Regions from separate parts of the Priestia sp. YIM B13486 genome, predicted to be linked through region 1. Evidence: a T-box and tRNA genes for the amino acid it is inferred to sense, from the RefSeq annotation. Region 1 holds a T-box; the other holds one or more tRNA genes.
The links. A T-box is a leader RNA that pairs with one kind of tRNA and senses whether it is charged. The one in region 1 lies ahead of thrS (threonine--tRNA ligase), so its partner is inferred to be a tRNA-Thr.
Positions count from the first base shown of each region.

Region 2: it encodes a tRNA-Thr, which carries the amino acid that the T-box ahead of thrS (threonine--tRNA ligase) is inferred to sense. The anticodon was not compared.

Region 1 covers NZ_JBHZOZ010000002.1:627,917-634,872, reverse strand. Annotated here, with positions in the region: gene ACFX4G_RS07380 (amino acid permease) at 1-276, opposite strand, end outside; gene ACFX4G_RS07375 (hypothetical protein) at 666-869, shown strand; gene thrS (threonine--tRNA ligase) at 1,040-2,257, opposite strand; T-box leader at 2,310-2,538, opposite strand; T-box leader at 2,578-2,804, opposite strand; gene ACFX4G_RS07365 (sulfatase family protein) at 3,194-4,936, opposite strand; gene ACFX4G_RS07360 (cell wall hydrolase) at 5,443-5,901, opposite strand; gene rpsN (30S ribosomal protein S14) at 6,162-6,431, shown strand; gene ACFX4G_RS07350 ((2Fe-2S) ferredoxin domain-containing protein) at 6,522-6,914, shown strand.
Region 2 covers NZ_JBHZOZ010000009.1:140,389-147,344, forward strand. Annotated here, with positions in the region: gene ACFX4G_RS21240 (hypothetical protein) at 82-447, shown strand; gene ACFX4G_RS21245 (NAD(P)H-dependent oxidoreductase) at 475-993, opposite strand; gene ACFX4G_RS21250 (YwaF family protein) at 1,134-1,880, opposite strand; gene ACFX4G_RS21255 (ABC transporter permease/substrate-binding protein) at 2,212-3,735, opposite strand; gene ACFX4G_RS21260 (ABC transporter ATP-binding protein) at 3,735-4,685, opposite strand; tRNA gene ACFX4G_RS21265 (tRNA-Thr) at 4,951-5,023, opposite strand; gene ACFX4G_RS21270 (Rieske 2Fe-2S domain-containing protein) at 5,233-6,285, shown strand; gene ACFX4G_RS21275 (DHA2 family efflux MFS transporter permease subunit) at 6,320-6,956, opposite strand, start outside.

The DNA.
Region 1 (6,956 bases):
GTAAACGCTCCCAGATACAGGTATAGTTGAAGCAAATTCCGCATAGCACAGCGCTGCAAAACCGCATACAATAGACGCCAATATAAAAGAAAAAATAACGGCTGGTCCAGCATCGTTAGCAGCTACTAAGCCTGTTAATACTAAAACCCCCGTTCCGATTACGGCTCCAATACCAAGAAGAGTCAAATCGAATGCTCCTAATGTTTTGACTAGAGATTTGTTTTGACTTTGTTCTAATAATTGCTCGATTGACTTCTTTTTAAATAGTTTTCCCATTGCACTCTCTCCTCTCTGTTGCCATTCATCCCTTAAAAAACTTGAAAATAACGTTTTTCCCCATTGGGCTGCGCGTTTTTACTTCAGATATAGAAGTAATTATATAGAAATAATTACTAACTTGTCTATTAGTATACTAATATCATTATATATATTTCAAGAGTTTTTGTAAGCGATTTCTTAATATCGCTCTATTTTGGATTTATAAACTAAATAAAGAGATTATCATTGTGCTTACGTATAATAAGTTTGAATAAAAATAATATTCTGAAAAATTATTTTACATGTTTTTAGATAACTTTTTTCACTAACTATCTTCAGATATAAATTCCTGACATAGAGATTATTTACAGAACGATGAATGTTTTATCTTACCGGGTGTTATAATGATGAAAACTGAAGTGTATGAAGGGCGGAGAAAGATGATTAACTTACTTATTGGCTGTATTTTACTAGCATTAGGAGTATACTTTATGTTTAAATTTCTTTTTTACTCTCCTTCTAAAAAGAAGCGAGATCAGCAAAATATAAACAAACCATCAGGTGAGGCTTCAGCTTCATCCCGTACAAACGATTCGAATGGAATAAGATAAATTTTTTATAAAATACCGGCGTTTGTCTAAGGCAAAAGTTATACTGCTGATATATATTATCTTATACCCTTCTAGTTCAATATTCCCTTCATTTTGGTGTGAGACAAAATGAAGGGAATCACTATCCGACTTAAAAAATCGGATTTTTCTATTTAGTAAGGTAAATAGCTTCAATACACTCTGTTTGAATTCTTTTCTTTATTCAAGTGTACAGCTGCCTCTTCCACACTTACTGTTCCTATATTTTTCTTCCCGTGCTTTCGCATAGCAAGCGATTCATTTTCCACTTCTTTATCTCCTATCACAGCCATATAAGGAACTTTCAGCATTTCTGCTTCTCGAATTTTCAGCCCTATTTTTTCAATGCGATCATCTACTTCAACACGATACCCTTTTAACTCCAGCTCGTGCTTCACTTTATATGCATATTCCACGTGCGGCGGTGCAATAGGCAAAAGCTTAAATTGAACAGGAGCCAACCAAAGAGGAAATTGACCTTCGTAATGTTCAATCAAGATGGCCATAAATCGCTCAACTGATCCGTATATAGCGCGGTGAATCATTACGGGACGATGAGGTTTATTGTCTTCTCCAATATACATACAGTCAAACTTCTCCGGCATTAAGAAATCAAGCTGAACTGTTCCGCACTGCCAGCTGCGACCTAAGGAATCTAAAATATGAAAATCGATTTTCGGCCCATAAAAAGCTCCGTCTCCTTCATTTACCTGATAGTCTAAGCCTTTTTCACTTAACACAGATTGAAGCGACTTTTCTGCTTGGTTCCATGTTTCAATATCTCCCATGAATTTTTCAGGTCGTGTGGATAACTCCACTTTGTAATTGAAGCCAAAATGTGAGTAAAAGTCATGGATAAACGCTAGGATGCGGCTAATCTCAGCTTCAATCTGACTGAGTTCTACGAATAAATGAGCGTCGTCCTGTGTAAATGAACGGACTCTTAGCAATCCGTTTAAAGACCCAGAAAGCTCGTGACGATGAACTAATCCAAGCTCTGCGTATCGAATCGGAAGTTCTCGGTAGCTTCTTCGCTTGCTGTTAAACAATAAAATGGCTCCCGGACAATTCATCGGTTTAATCGCATAGTTTTGTTTGTCAACATTTGAAAAATACATATTCTCATGATAGTGCTCCCAGTGCCCTGATTGTTCCCAGAGCTCCTGTTTCATCATGATGGGTGTTTTTATTTCTTGATAGCCTGCTTTATAATGCTTTTGTTTCCAGTAATTTTCTAACTCATTTCGAATAATCATTCCGTTAGGTAAGAAAAATGGCATACCAGGAGCTTCTTCCATCGACATAAACAGCTCTAGTTCTTGACCTAACTTTTGATGATTTCGCTTTTCTACTTCCACTTGTTTTGACATCTTCATTCCTCCAATATGTTTTTATTCAACAAAAAACCGCACTCATCCCTAGTAAAGGGACGAATGCGGCCGTGGTACCACCCTAATTCCGTAAAATACTTATACGTATTTTACGCTTAAAAAGATAACGGTTTTACCGGTTGCGGTTTCAGTGTATACACATTCCCCGCCGCAGCTCCAAGGTGGTAAATTCATTTCGTTTTCTAAGGGTTCTCAGCCAGTGACCCTACTCTCTGTAAAGAAAATCCAAAAATGATTCATGTCCTTTTCATTGCTTGTATATTCATTTTTTCTACATAAAAAGCCGCACTCATCCCTAGTGAAGGGACGAATGCGGCCGTGGTACCACCCTAATTCCGTGAAATACCTATACGTATTTCACGCTCAAAAAAGATAACGGTTTTACCGATTGCAGTTTCAGTTATGCACGTTCCCTGCAATAGCTCTAAGGTGGTAAATTAGATGATTTCTTAAGGGCTCTCAGCCAGTGACCCTATTCTCTGCGAAGAAAACAGCATCTAATTCGTGTCCTTTTCATTGCCAAATACTGTTTATTAGTTGTTAAAAGCGATTATAGTGTATAAATTTAACAGAAGTCAAGAAGTAATTTTTTATTTTTTTATGGTATAGAATTACTTTATGCTTGAATTCTTGAAAAGTTACTTAAGAATCTACGGACTTAAAAAGTTTTTTATTATACTATTAACGACTACATTTCATTCTTATTTTCATAACAATAAAGGCGAAAAAGAAAGATGCTATAAGTCCTTATTTGTTTTATCTAAGCGGGATTAATGAAGTGAAACCAATACTACCCTAAACCAGAACAAGTAACCTAACACAACCATCATCAGGTTTTCAATTTATATACTAAAATATTAAATACACCTTTTTCTGCTCACGCAAATATCTGACTTGAATCCATAGAAACTATTTTTATCTATCTTTAGACAAAAGCTCATCATGCATGCTTCCACTTTGCGGAAAAATCCGTTTTTTCCTGACTTGTTCTTTAAGAATAACGTCAAGCTGCCGCTGAATTTTCCTTGTTTCATTTGTCGAAAAATACGGGTGAGCCAGATTTACTGTTTCTAACGGATCCTTGGTCAAATTGTACATTTCAATTTGATCAGGAACACGGGTTGTTTTAAGGGTAGTAAAACTCACAGGGTAACCTTCATATTGCTCTCCGTGAATGAATTCATCTTTTTCGTCATCTGCTGACCAAAATTGCAGATTATCATGATAGCGAGCGTATTTCCAAATTTCCTTTCCTGCCGCTGACGAAAACTCGACAATGACCGCTTGAATGTGATTAGGCTGAACAACTGACGGGTAGCTTTCTCCTAAAAAATTTGTTTGGTGAAGTCCTTTTGTCGGGTCATCATCCGTCATGAAGAAAATCGCTGTTTCCTCTTGCTCAGCACACGTTTCTCCTCGAAGTATACCTGACAGGTCTCGCCCAACAAATGGATGTACTTCCGTATGACTTTTTTGTAATTGCTTTTGAATAGCGGAAGCATCTATATTAGCTAAACTAAGCATTGTCGGGATCAAGTCAAGGTGACTAGTCAGTGTGTCTGTACGTTGATAACTAGGAAACAAACGCTTGTTATGAATGAGAAGCGGAACGTGAATAGATTCTTCATACATGTTGTACCATTTTTGATGTAGTCCCCCGTGAGCTCCAAGCAAATCACCGTGATCAGACGTAAAAATAATAATTGTATTTTCATAGAACGAAGATTGTTCCATGGTCCGAAGAACTTTTAAAATTTGTTTATCAACATTTTTTTGCAGCTGATAATACAAGCGCCGGTAGAAGCTAGAATTTGGGGTTGGCTGCAGCGCTTTTGGATAGATGTATTTATAGCTGCTTTGAGCGCTAGGCTTTGTTTGTAAAGGTTCTCTAATGGTAGGTGGCGGATCGATGTTTGGAATCGTCTCATCAATAGAAAACTGAAACATAGGAAGGTGTTTGGTAATCGCTCCGAACAGCGCAATGTCATGCGGGTTCACAAATGAAGCTACCATGAGCCAAGGCTGCGCAGGCGCTTGATGTTCTAATCGTTGAATAAGCTCTATGATTTCCTCTGCATATATTTCGTCTCGTCCGCTCACTCCAATGGCCGCAGATGAACCGGAATTGTGCGGATTTCTCCCTTCCGGTTCCGGACCAATCCACCCTGAAAAACCAAACTTTTCAAGCTTATTAGCCCGTTGATAAAGGCCTTCTTTCTCTGGATCCGGTATTCCTGTTTGCATCTGATAGCTAGAAAAAACGTCATGTGTTCCTGGAATTAAGATGTTCTCATCAGAAATATGCCATTTTCCTTTATAAAAGGTTTGATACCCAGCCTTCTTAAAATACTCTCCCATCGTCGGGACGGTATTAGGCTGCAGCCAAAACATATCAGGATCTTGTGATTTCTTTGCGATACCTTGCGTTTGCGTAACTCCGTGCAAGGAAGGATACTGCCCTGTAAACAATGTAGCTCGACTTGGTGAACAAGCTGTAGAACCGACGTAGTGACGAGTAAACTCCGTTCCATGCTGTTTTAAAAATTCATGTGCTTTTAAATGTTTTTTTCTCCACTTTTTTAGTTCTTTACTTTCATATAAGGGTGGAAATCGCTCCTCGTCCACGATAATCAACAAAAAATTAGGCTGTTTCTGCATGGTTATTCCTCCGCATGTTTATCAAATTTTCTGTATTGATAAACTATGTAAAAAGCACTTTTTTTAGAAGAACGGAGTACGGTTCATGTCTTTTTATACCCACACAAAAAAAGACTTGGAGGATTTCTCTAAGTCTTTCATAACTCGTTTCAATACGATATCCCTTATTTTTTGTAAGCTTTTAGCTGCTGATTTCGTTTATAGGTGCTAATGATACTAGGTATACCTACAATTATACTTATCATAAAACTCCACATCATGTAGCGCCAATCCCCTGTAAAAAGCGCTACTCCCGTAAAAAAACGAGCTGACCAGCAAGAGCTAACCATGAAGCTATCCAAGCAAACATCATATTCTCTTTCACGTTATCACCTCATATTTTTAGTTATGAATGACTTTTTATGTTTTACCATGAAATTCTAATTTTAAAGATTATTCTACTGTTTATTTTATTTACATAACTAAAAAAGCTAATAGCAGCGCGCAGCTAGCCATTAGCTTTTTTATTATTTTGCAAATACATGATTTCCTATTTTAATTGTTTCTTGTTTTTGGCGCAGCCATTGATCTCCCGTTTTATCAGGATTAAAGAAGAATAATGAACCTTTTCCTTGACCTTGGAAGTTAATTGCTTCTTCTACAGCTTTTTTTGAATCTTTGTCTGCAGGTTTATTAATTTGACCGTTGCTGACCGGACTATACTGACCTTTTTGATAAATAACGCCTTTTACAGTGTCTGGGAATTTGCTGCTGTCGACTCTATTTAATACAACTGTCGCCACGGCTACTTTGCCTGCATAAGGCTCTCCTTTGGCTTCAGCTGATACAAGACGAGCTAATAATTCTTTATTATTTTTATTTACTTGAACGTGCTGTTCATGAGCGGGCGCTGCTGCAAATGCTGAGTAACCTGCACCAAAACTTGGGATAAGCATTGCTATAGCAATCACTAGTTTCTTTATCATAAAAATAAAAAGCCTCCTTGCTATTTCTTGACGTGGTTCATATGCTAGCAGAAATATAGGAGTCTTTCATTGCAAAAAATTATCCAGTTCCAAAAAAAATTGTATATTATCGTATTTTTTTAACTATTTTTCAGCATATAAAAATATAACTTTACTGATTAAATATGAGTTGCATTTCATTCTTTAGTGGTTTATGATATAAAAATATAAATAGTAATGATTACGATTTTCAAGAAGGACTTTAAGAAAGGATTGATTATTTGGCTAAAAAATCAAAAATAGCAAAAGAAAAGCACCGACAAGCACTTGTCGAAAAATATGCTGAGTTAAGAAAACAGTTAAAGGAACAAGGAAATTATAATGAACTACGAAAGCTTCCTAGAGACTCTTCTTCTACTCGCTTGCATAATCGCTGTGAAGTAACGGGAAGACCTCGTGGATATTTACGTAAATTTAAGCTTTCGCGAATTGCATTTAGAGAACTCGCTCACAAGGGACAGCTTCCTGGGGTGAAAAAATCAAGCTGGTAAAATTCTAATGAGGTAAAGGGCCCTCTTTGCTAAAAAGGAATCAGTATACGTCATAAATCGTAATCATTACTTTTAATAGGAGGGATCAACATGGCTACATGGAACTTAGGTACAACGAAACATCACGTTCTCATTTGCAATGGAAGTAGCTGCAATCGAGCTGGAGCCGAAGAAGTTACACAAGCGATTCGAACTGAGATAGCTAATCAAGAGATGGACGAATACATACATACGACTCGCACTCGATGTAATGGAAGATGCCATGATAAATGCGTCGTCATTTCCTACCCAGACGGTATTTGGTATAAAGATATGAAACCTGATGATGCACAAGAGCTTATTAACTCTCTAAAGGCAGATCAACTTTTTGTCCAAAAAACAAGCCATACTTTTTGCGGAGAAGGTTTCCAGCGAACAGAAGGTACTATTAAAGGTATCTCAAAACAAAAAGAAACCGTCATCAAAGTATCTAAAAAACTTTAATTTACAACGGTGAAATCCTGGTCTTTATAAAGTTAACCAACT
Region 2 (6,956 bases), on a different contig from region 1:
AAGTTCTATTTTTTCTACTACATGCGTATATGAAAGGAGAAGGACTTCTTTTTTATATTTTTGATTCAAGGAGATGAACGTATGAAATTATATGGTTTTCAATCTGAAGAAGAGCGTTCCTTTCTTCATTCTACCTATAAAGTAAATCCATTGCTTTCTCATACTGGAGATGTCAAAATTAGCTTTTTATCTTTTCAAGAAAATGATTATACTCCCCGTCAAGAAGCTACGATTCCACAGCTTCTATTAGTCGTTCACGGGGAAGGCTGGGTAGCTGGCGATAACGGACTGAAAATTTATATCAAACAAGGTGAATCCGCATTTTGGAGAGCGGGGGAATCATTTGAAGTCGGGAGTCTAACTGCTATGACAGGATTACTCATTGAAGGATTAGATATCGCTCCTCAAAAGCTGCTTACTTCTTTTTCACGAACAAATGTAAATTAAAAAGCCGCGTTAACGCGGCTTTTTAATTTACCTTAGTAATTGAGCGTAGCTTTCAGCACTATCTTGAATGACTTTGTCGCTCAGCTCACCGCCTGCTCCTTGAAATAAAAATGGCGTTTGGAACTTCATGCCTGTTAAATTTGCCGTAGCTTGAAACGGAAGAAGCAGATGATTCATTGGGTAACGGTTGTATCCCCCTTCTTGATAAGCTTCTGCAGGGCCTCCTGTTGAAGTAGCTACGACAAACTCTTTTCCCTGAAGTTTAGTACCTTTGCTTCCATAAGCCCATCCGTATGTTAAGACAACATCTTGCCACTCTTTTAAGAGTGCTGGTGAGCTGTACCAGTAAAATGGAAATTGAAAAACAATACGATCGAATTGAACAGCTAACTCCTGCTCTTTTTCTACATCAATTTTGAAATCGGGATAGTTTGCGTATAAATCATGAACGTACACATTCTCTTCTTTTTTTACTCGCTCTGCCCAGGCTTTATTAATACGAGAAGATGTTAAGTTTGGATGTGCTAAAATAACCAGTGTTTTCATTTTGATACTCTCCTTCTGATGTCTGTGCTTGCTTTTTTCTTTTCTATTTTTTATGCTTGCCTCTCACGGCTCGTTCAGTCATTCTTTCCTTTTCCTTTAGGAAATCCGAGTTAGTTTACACTTATAAACTACCAGTATTATCATTTTGCTTCAACAAAATTGACTTTGCTTTTATCACCTTTAATTTTTTTATGTACCCAAAACGGCAGATAAAGGACAAGAAAGCTAAGAATCATGATTCCTTCAATCCATACTAAATACCAAGGATGAGGTCCAAGAACATCCAGCAAGGAAGCGTGCTCTGGCTTTTTCATCATGTATAAATAATTCGCATGGAGTAAACGATTCATGACATAGATAAAACCCCCGTACAGATTAACAAATACTACGCTTACCCACAAAGAACGAAACGTCGGCTCATATCTGCAGGCAGCAATTAGCATACAGCAAGCAAGTACCACACCGCCATGCGATACATAAAACTGCACATAGCGAAACTGGGCATACGTATAGCCCCCAAGGTCTGGGGTAATCATCGCTTGAACAGAGCTGCTGATTCCTGCGAAGTACACAAAATAAAAAAGAAACCTGCTTTTGGTTATCAGCATAACAGCAGCCAGCAGCACGACTATATCACTGAGCTGAAGAGGCAAGGAAGTTTCAGCAGACCACTGATGACATCCGATTTCCCAAGCCTGGTAGGCTGTTTCTGAAGCAATTAGAATGAGTGAAAGCAAAATGAACACAAACCTCTTTTTTCCCAGATGCTTTCGACACAAAAAAATAAATGCTCCTATGATCACGATAATAGCTAAAGTTACAAGATGTTCAACTGAAAAAAGCTGAAAGGAATGTTGTACAGGATGACACGTAAAAAATGAATTCATAAAAGCGCCTTCCTTCCATCAGAAAACAAATTCGGTACCTTTAGCTTGTTCATAAGACCTCATTTTCATTAATGCTTCTCTCACATTAAAAAGAGATTGAGACATAACGAAATCACGCCAATCCAAAGATGGACGAATGGAGTAAATAATCGAGTATGAATCACTTCTTGCACCTCAGTTGATTTCCATGCAAGACTTCTCTTTCCGCGGGAGTCTTCGCGTTGCCCTCCAATCAACTGCTAGAAACAACTAAAATAAAAAGATCCGAACGATTCATCATTCGGATCTTCTTTCAACTAACATACTGTTGTCCTAGCTTTTTTCTTCGTTTTTACTCTTTAATTAATCCTTTTTTCACTAAGAATTGATGAGCAACTTCTTCAGCTGTTTTTCCTTTCGCATTTACTTGATAGTTCATTTCACGCATTTCGTCATCACTGATTTTACCGCCCAGTTGATTTAAGATTTTTTTCAGTTCAGGGTGCTCTTTTAGCGTATCTTCACGAAGCACAGGCGCTCCTTGATACGGAGGGAAGAACTGCTGATCGTCTTTTAAGACTTTCAAACCAAACTGTTTGATTTCAGGGTCCGTTGCGTAAGCATCAAGCATGTTAATATCGCCTTTTTCTACAGCGCGATAGCGAAGCTTCGGCTCCATCGTTTTAATATTCGGGAAGGTAAGACCATATTCTTTTTGAACGCCTACATAGCCGTCTTCACGATCTTTAAACTCAAGCGTAAACCCTGCTTTTACTTTATCTGTTGCATTTGCCAAATCTGAAATAGTTGTTAGATTATTTTCTTTGGCAAATTCCTTTGTTACGGTTAATGTGTACGTATTATTAAACTTCATTGGATCTAAATAGACAAGGCCGAATTTCTTTTGAAATCCTTCTTTTGCCTGCTTGTACACCTCTGTTTCATCTTTGCTGTCCGGCTGTTCCTTTAGATGCGTCACAATGGCTGTACCCGTATATTCAGGGTACAAATCAATTTCCTTGTTACGCAGAGCCTCAAATACAAATACCGTTTTCCCAAGCGACGAACGAAGATTTACTTTCATATCGGTTTGATCTTCAATTAATTCTTTGTACATATTAATTAAAATGTCTTGTTCTGCACCAATTTTCCCTCCGATAACAAGGTCTGGTTTTGTTGCGCTCATCGCTGCAAACGGAGAAACAAGAATAAGTATTAATACGATGATCATAATAAACGAGCGTTTTTTGGACCCTTTTTTAGCTGAGTGTTCAATCGTTCGCAGAATTCCATCAAAAATAAGCGCTAATAATGCTGCTGGAATGGCTCCTAATAAAATCAAACTATTATCGCTTCGGTCAATACCAAGCAAAATTAAGCTTCCGAGTCCGCCCGCTCCGATAAGAGCCACGATTGTCGCTGTGCCAATAATGAGTACCATCGCTGTGCGAATTCCGGCCATAATGACAGGAAGTGCTAGAGGAAGTTCTACTTTAATTAATCGTCTCCACGAGTTCATCCCCATGGCTTTGGATGCTTCAATTAAAGATGGGTCCACTTCTTTAATTCCGGTATATGTATTTCGTACAATAGGAAGAAGCGAATATAAAAACAGTGCAATAACCGCGGGAAAGGTTCCAATTCCGACAAGAGGAATCAGTAATCCTAATAAAGCGAGTGAAGGAATGGTTTGCAGTACGGCTGTTACGCCAATGATTGGTTCAGCAATGCGGTCATGCCTCGTTAAGTACAGTCCGAGCGGCACTGAAATTAATACGGCGATAACAAGAGCCAGCACTGAAATTTGAATGTGTTCAAGAAGAGCTTGAAACAGTGCATCTCCTCGTTGATCTAATAATGTGCTTAGTGCATTCATTACAGCGTTCCTCCTTCTTTCGTTTTATCAGAAAGAAACGCTAATAGAGTTTTGCGCGTTACAACGCCAATACGTTTGCTCCCTTTTTTCACGGCTATTGCTTCATGGTCGTAAAGGGCGTCCATTGCCTGCTGAACAGTGGCGGTTGAAGCTAACTCTTCAGTAGGTTCTACGTCTGGCTGTTCACTTTCTTTGACAAACATATCCAATGTCTCAAATAAAGCATTGCCTTGATTTCCAATAAATGTTTTTACAAATTCATTTTTAGGCTTTTGGATGAATTCCTCCGGGGTTCCAACTTGAACAATTTCCCCATCTTTCATCAGGCAGATACGATTTCCAAGCGTCATCGCTTCGCTCATATCGTGCGTAACAAACACAAATGTTTTTTTGATTTTTTCTTTTAAGCTAATAACATCTTGCTGAAGCTGTTCGCGGCTTAACGGATCGAGGGCACTAAAGGGTTCGTCCATTAAAATAACGGGGGGATCAGCTGCGAGGGCACGTGCTACACCTACACGTTGCTGCTGGCCACCTGAGAGCTCAGACGGCTTTCGGTTCCGATACTGCTTTGGGTCTAGTCCTACCAAGGTAAGCAGTTCATCAATGCGCGTTTTGATTTTGTTTTTCTTCCAATGCTTCATCTCGGGTACAATGGCTATATTTTCAGCGATGGTCATATGAGGAAAAAGAGCAATCTGCTGCAGAACATAACCAATGTTCCAGCGTAGCTCATGTATGTTGTGGTCCGATACGAGCTTATCTTTTATGTATAGTTCTCCTTCGGTAATATCATGAAGACGGTTAATCATTTTTAAGGTGGTTGTTTTCCCACACCCACTCGGACCAATTAAAACGAAAAACTCTCCTTCTTTAATTTCTAGATTAATATTTTTCACGGCGGTCGTACCGTCTGGATATTGCTTTGACACATTCTTAAACGTAATCAAATTATCGTTCACACTCCCTGTTGAAATTTAACCCCTAGTTTTGTGTACCCAATATTTAGAGGCAATAAACATTCTTTTAAGAATATTTCTAAATATGATTCATAAGACACAGGGGAAAAGATACACATATTTTCTCAAAACCTCCTAATAAGGCTATCAAACTGTTAAAGTTTTCACAAGAAGGGAAAGAATAATTCGGAGAATAATTTTAAAGCCGACACAAATAAAAAAACCTTCTTTCAACAAGAAAGAAGGTTTTTTAGTATGCTAGCGACAGGGATCGAACCTGCGACCTCTTGCTTACCATGCAAGTGCTCTACCTACTGAGCTACACCAGCGTCTTGGAAAATTATATCACGTTTAAATTCATTTAGGAAGCGCTTTTTTAAATTTTTTATTGGTATATTCTCTAATTTACGTCTTCTGAAATTCGCACTTTTTACAAAGTTCCATATTTTATGTTAGAACTCCTTACATAAATTGTGTGAATTTTCTTTTTTTATATTACCCTTAGTAAAAGAGCTTACAAAAGAAGGGAAGAAAATAGATGGAACAACAACCAACCATGACCAAATCAAAAACGGCAACTCCCTACCCAAGAGACTGCACGTTCAGCCTGGAAGATTGGACGACGCTCGCTAAGTATTGGTACCCCGTCGCACGCTGCAGTGATGTAACAGAGAAACCAACGTCCGTAAAACTGCTAGATGTAAATCTAGTTCTATACCGTACCACACACAAAGTAGTGGCGGCTCGTGATTTATGCGTTCACCGAGGCACCCCTCTTAGCATGGGCTGGGTGGAAGATGATGAAATTGTCTGTCCTTACCACGGCTTCCGCTATGCAACGGACGGTGCATGCACGTCGATTCCAGCTCACCCTGATGCCAATATTTCTCCCCGCTTGTGTATGGCCGTCTATCCAGTTATTGAACGATTTGGATTAGTGTGGACTTCCCTGACAGGAGAACAAGATAACCTGCCTTACTTCGATGCGTGGGAGGACCCTGATTTTCAGCAAATTGTTTGTCCGAGCTTTGATATCATGGGTTCGGCCGGTCGTCAAATGGAAGGCTTTTTAGACGTAGCTCATTTTGCTTGGGTTCACACGGACACATTTGGTGATCGAAACAACGCCTTTGTGCCTAAATATAAAGTAAGCGATACAGAGTATGGGCTTCATGTAGAATATACGAGCACCGTGAGCAATTATTCCAAAGAACAGCAGCATTTAAATCCATCTGATTTTAAATGGCTTCGCGTCTTTGATGTTTATCCGCCGTTTACAGCTACGCTAAAAGTATACTTCCCAGAAGGCGCAGAACTGTGGATTATGAATGCAGTCTCTCCTATTTCAGCCCGCGAAACACGTTTATTCGCACCAATCGCTCGAAACTTTGACAAAGATTCTCCCGTTGAAGGTGTGTATGACTTTAACCTTCGCGTCTTTGACGAAGACCGTGAAATGGTTGAAAACCAAAAGCCTGAAGACTTGCCTTTAGACCTGCAGATGGAAGCGCATATTATGGCTGATCAAACGTCCATCGGCTACCGGAAATTATTAAAGAAAATGGGCTTAAGCTTTAGATATACAAGCTAAAGAAATCCCCGCTGAAACAGCGGGGATTTCTTTTTTATTTAGCAAACTGCTCGCGTCCTGCTTTTTCCTTTATCACTTCATCTTCACTTGCCGGCGTGGCGCGTTTCATAAACAATGAAAGAATTAAAGCAACCACCACTAGTACTACTGAGACGGCAAACGCATCGTTAATTCCTTGTACCATTGCCTGCATCCCAATTTGTTCTTTCATTTGAGCTGCCCCGGCTGCCGTTGCATTCGCTGCTCCTGCTCCGCTCATTGCATCTTGAGCAAGCTCTTTTGCATGCGTAGCTGTACGATTTGACATTACCGTTACTAAAAGAGCCGAACCAATAGCTCCCGATACTTGTTGAAGCGTGTTATTCATCGCAGTACCATGCGGATTAAAGCGTTGCGGCAGCTGATTTAATCCGTTTGTCATAACCGGCATCATCACCATAGACATTCCGAACATGCGAAGCGTGTAAAGCGTAATGAGCGTTGTATATGTCGTATCAAGCTCTAAGTTACTGAAGAAATACGTCGTAACGGCTGTAATCGTTAGACCCGTTACAGCCAGTGCACGCGCTCCGAATTTATCAAATAATTTTCCGGTAATCGGAGACATTACACCCATGAGTAGCGCACCCGGAAGCATTAGTAATCCTGAGTGAAGCGGAGAAATGCCTCGT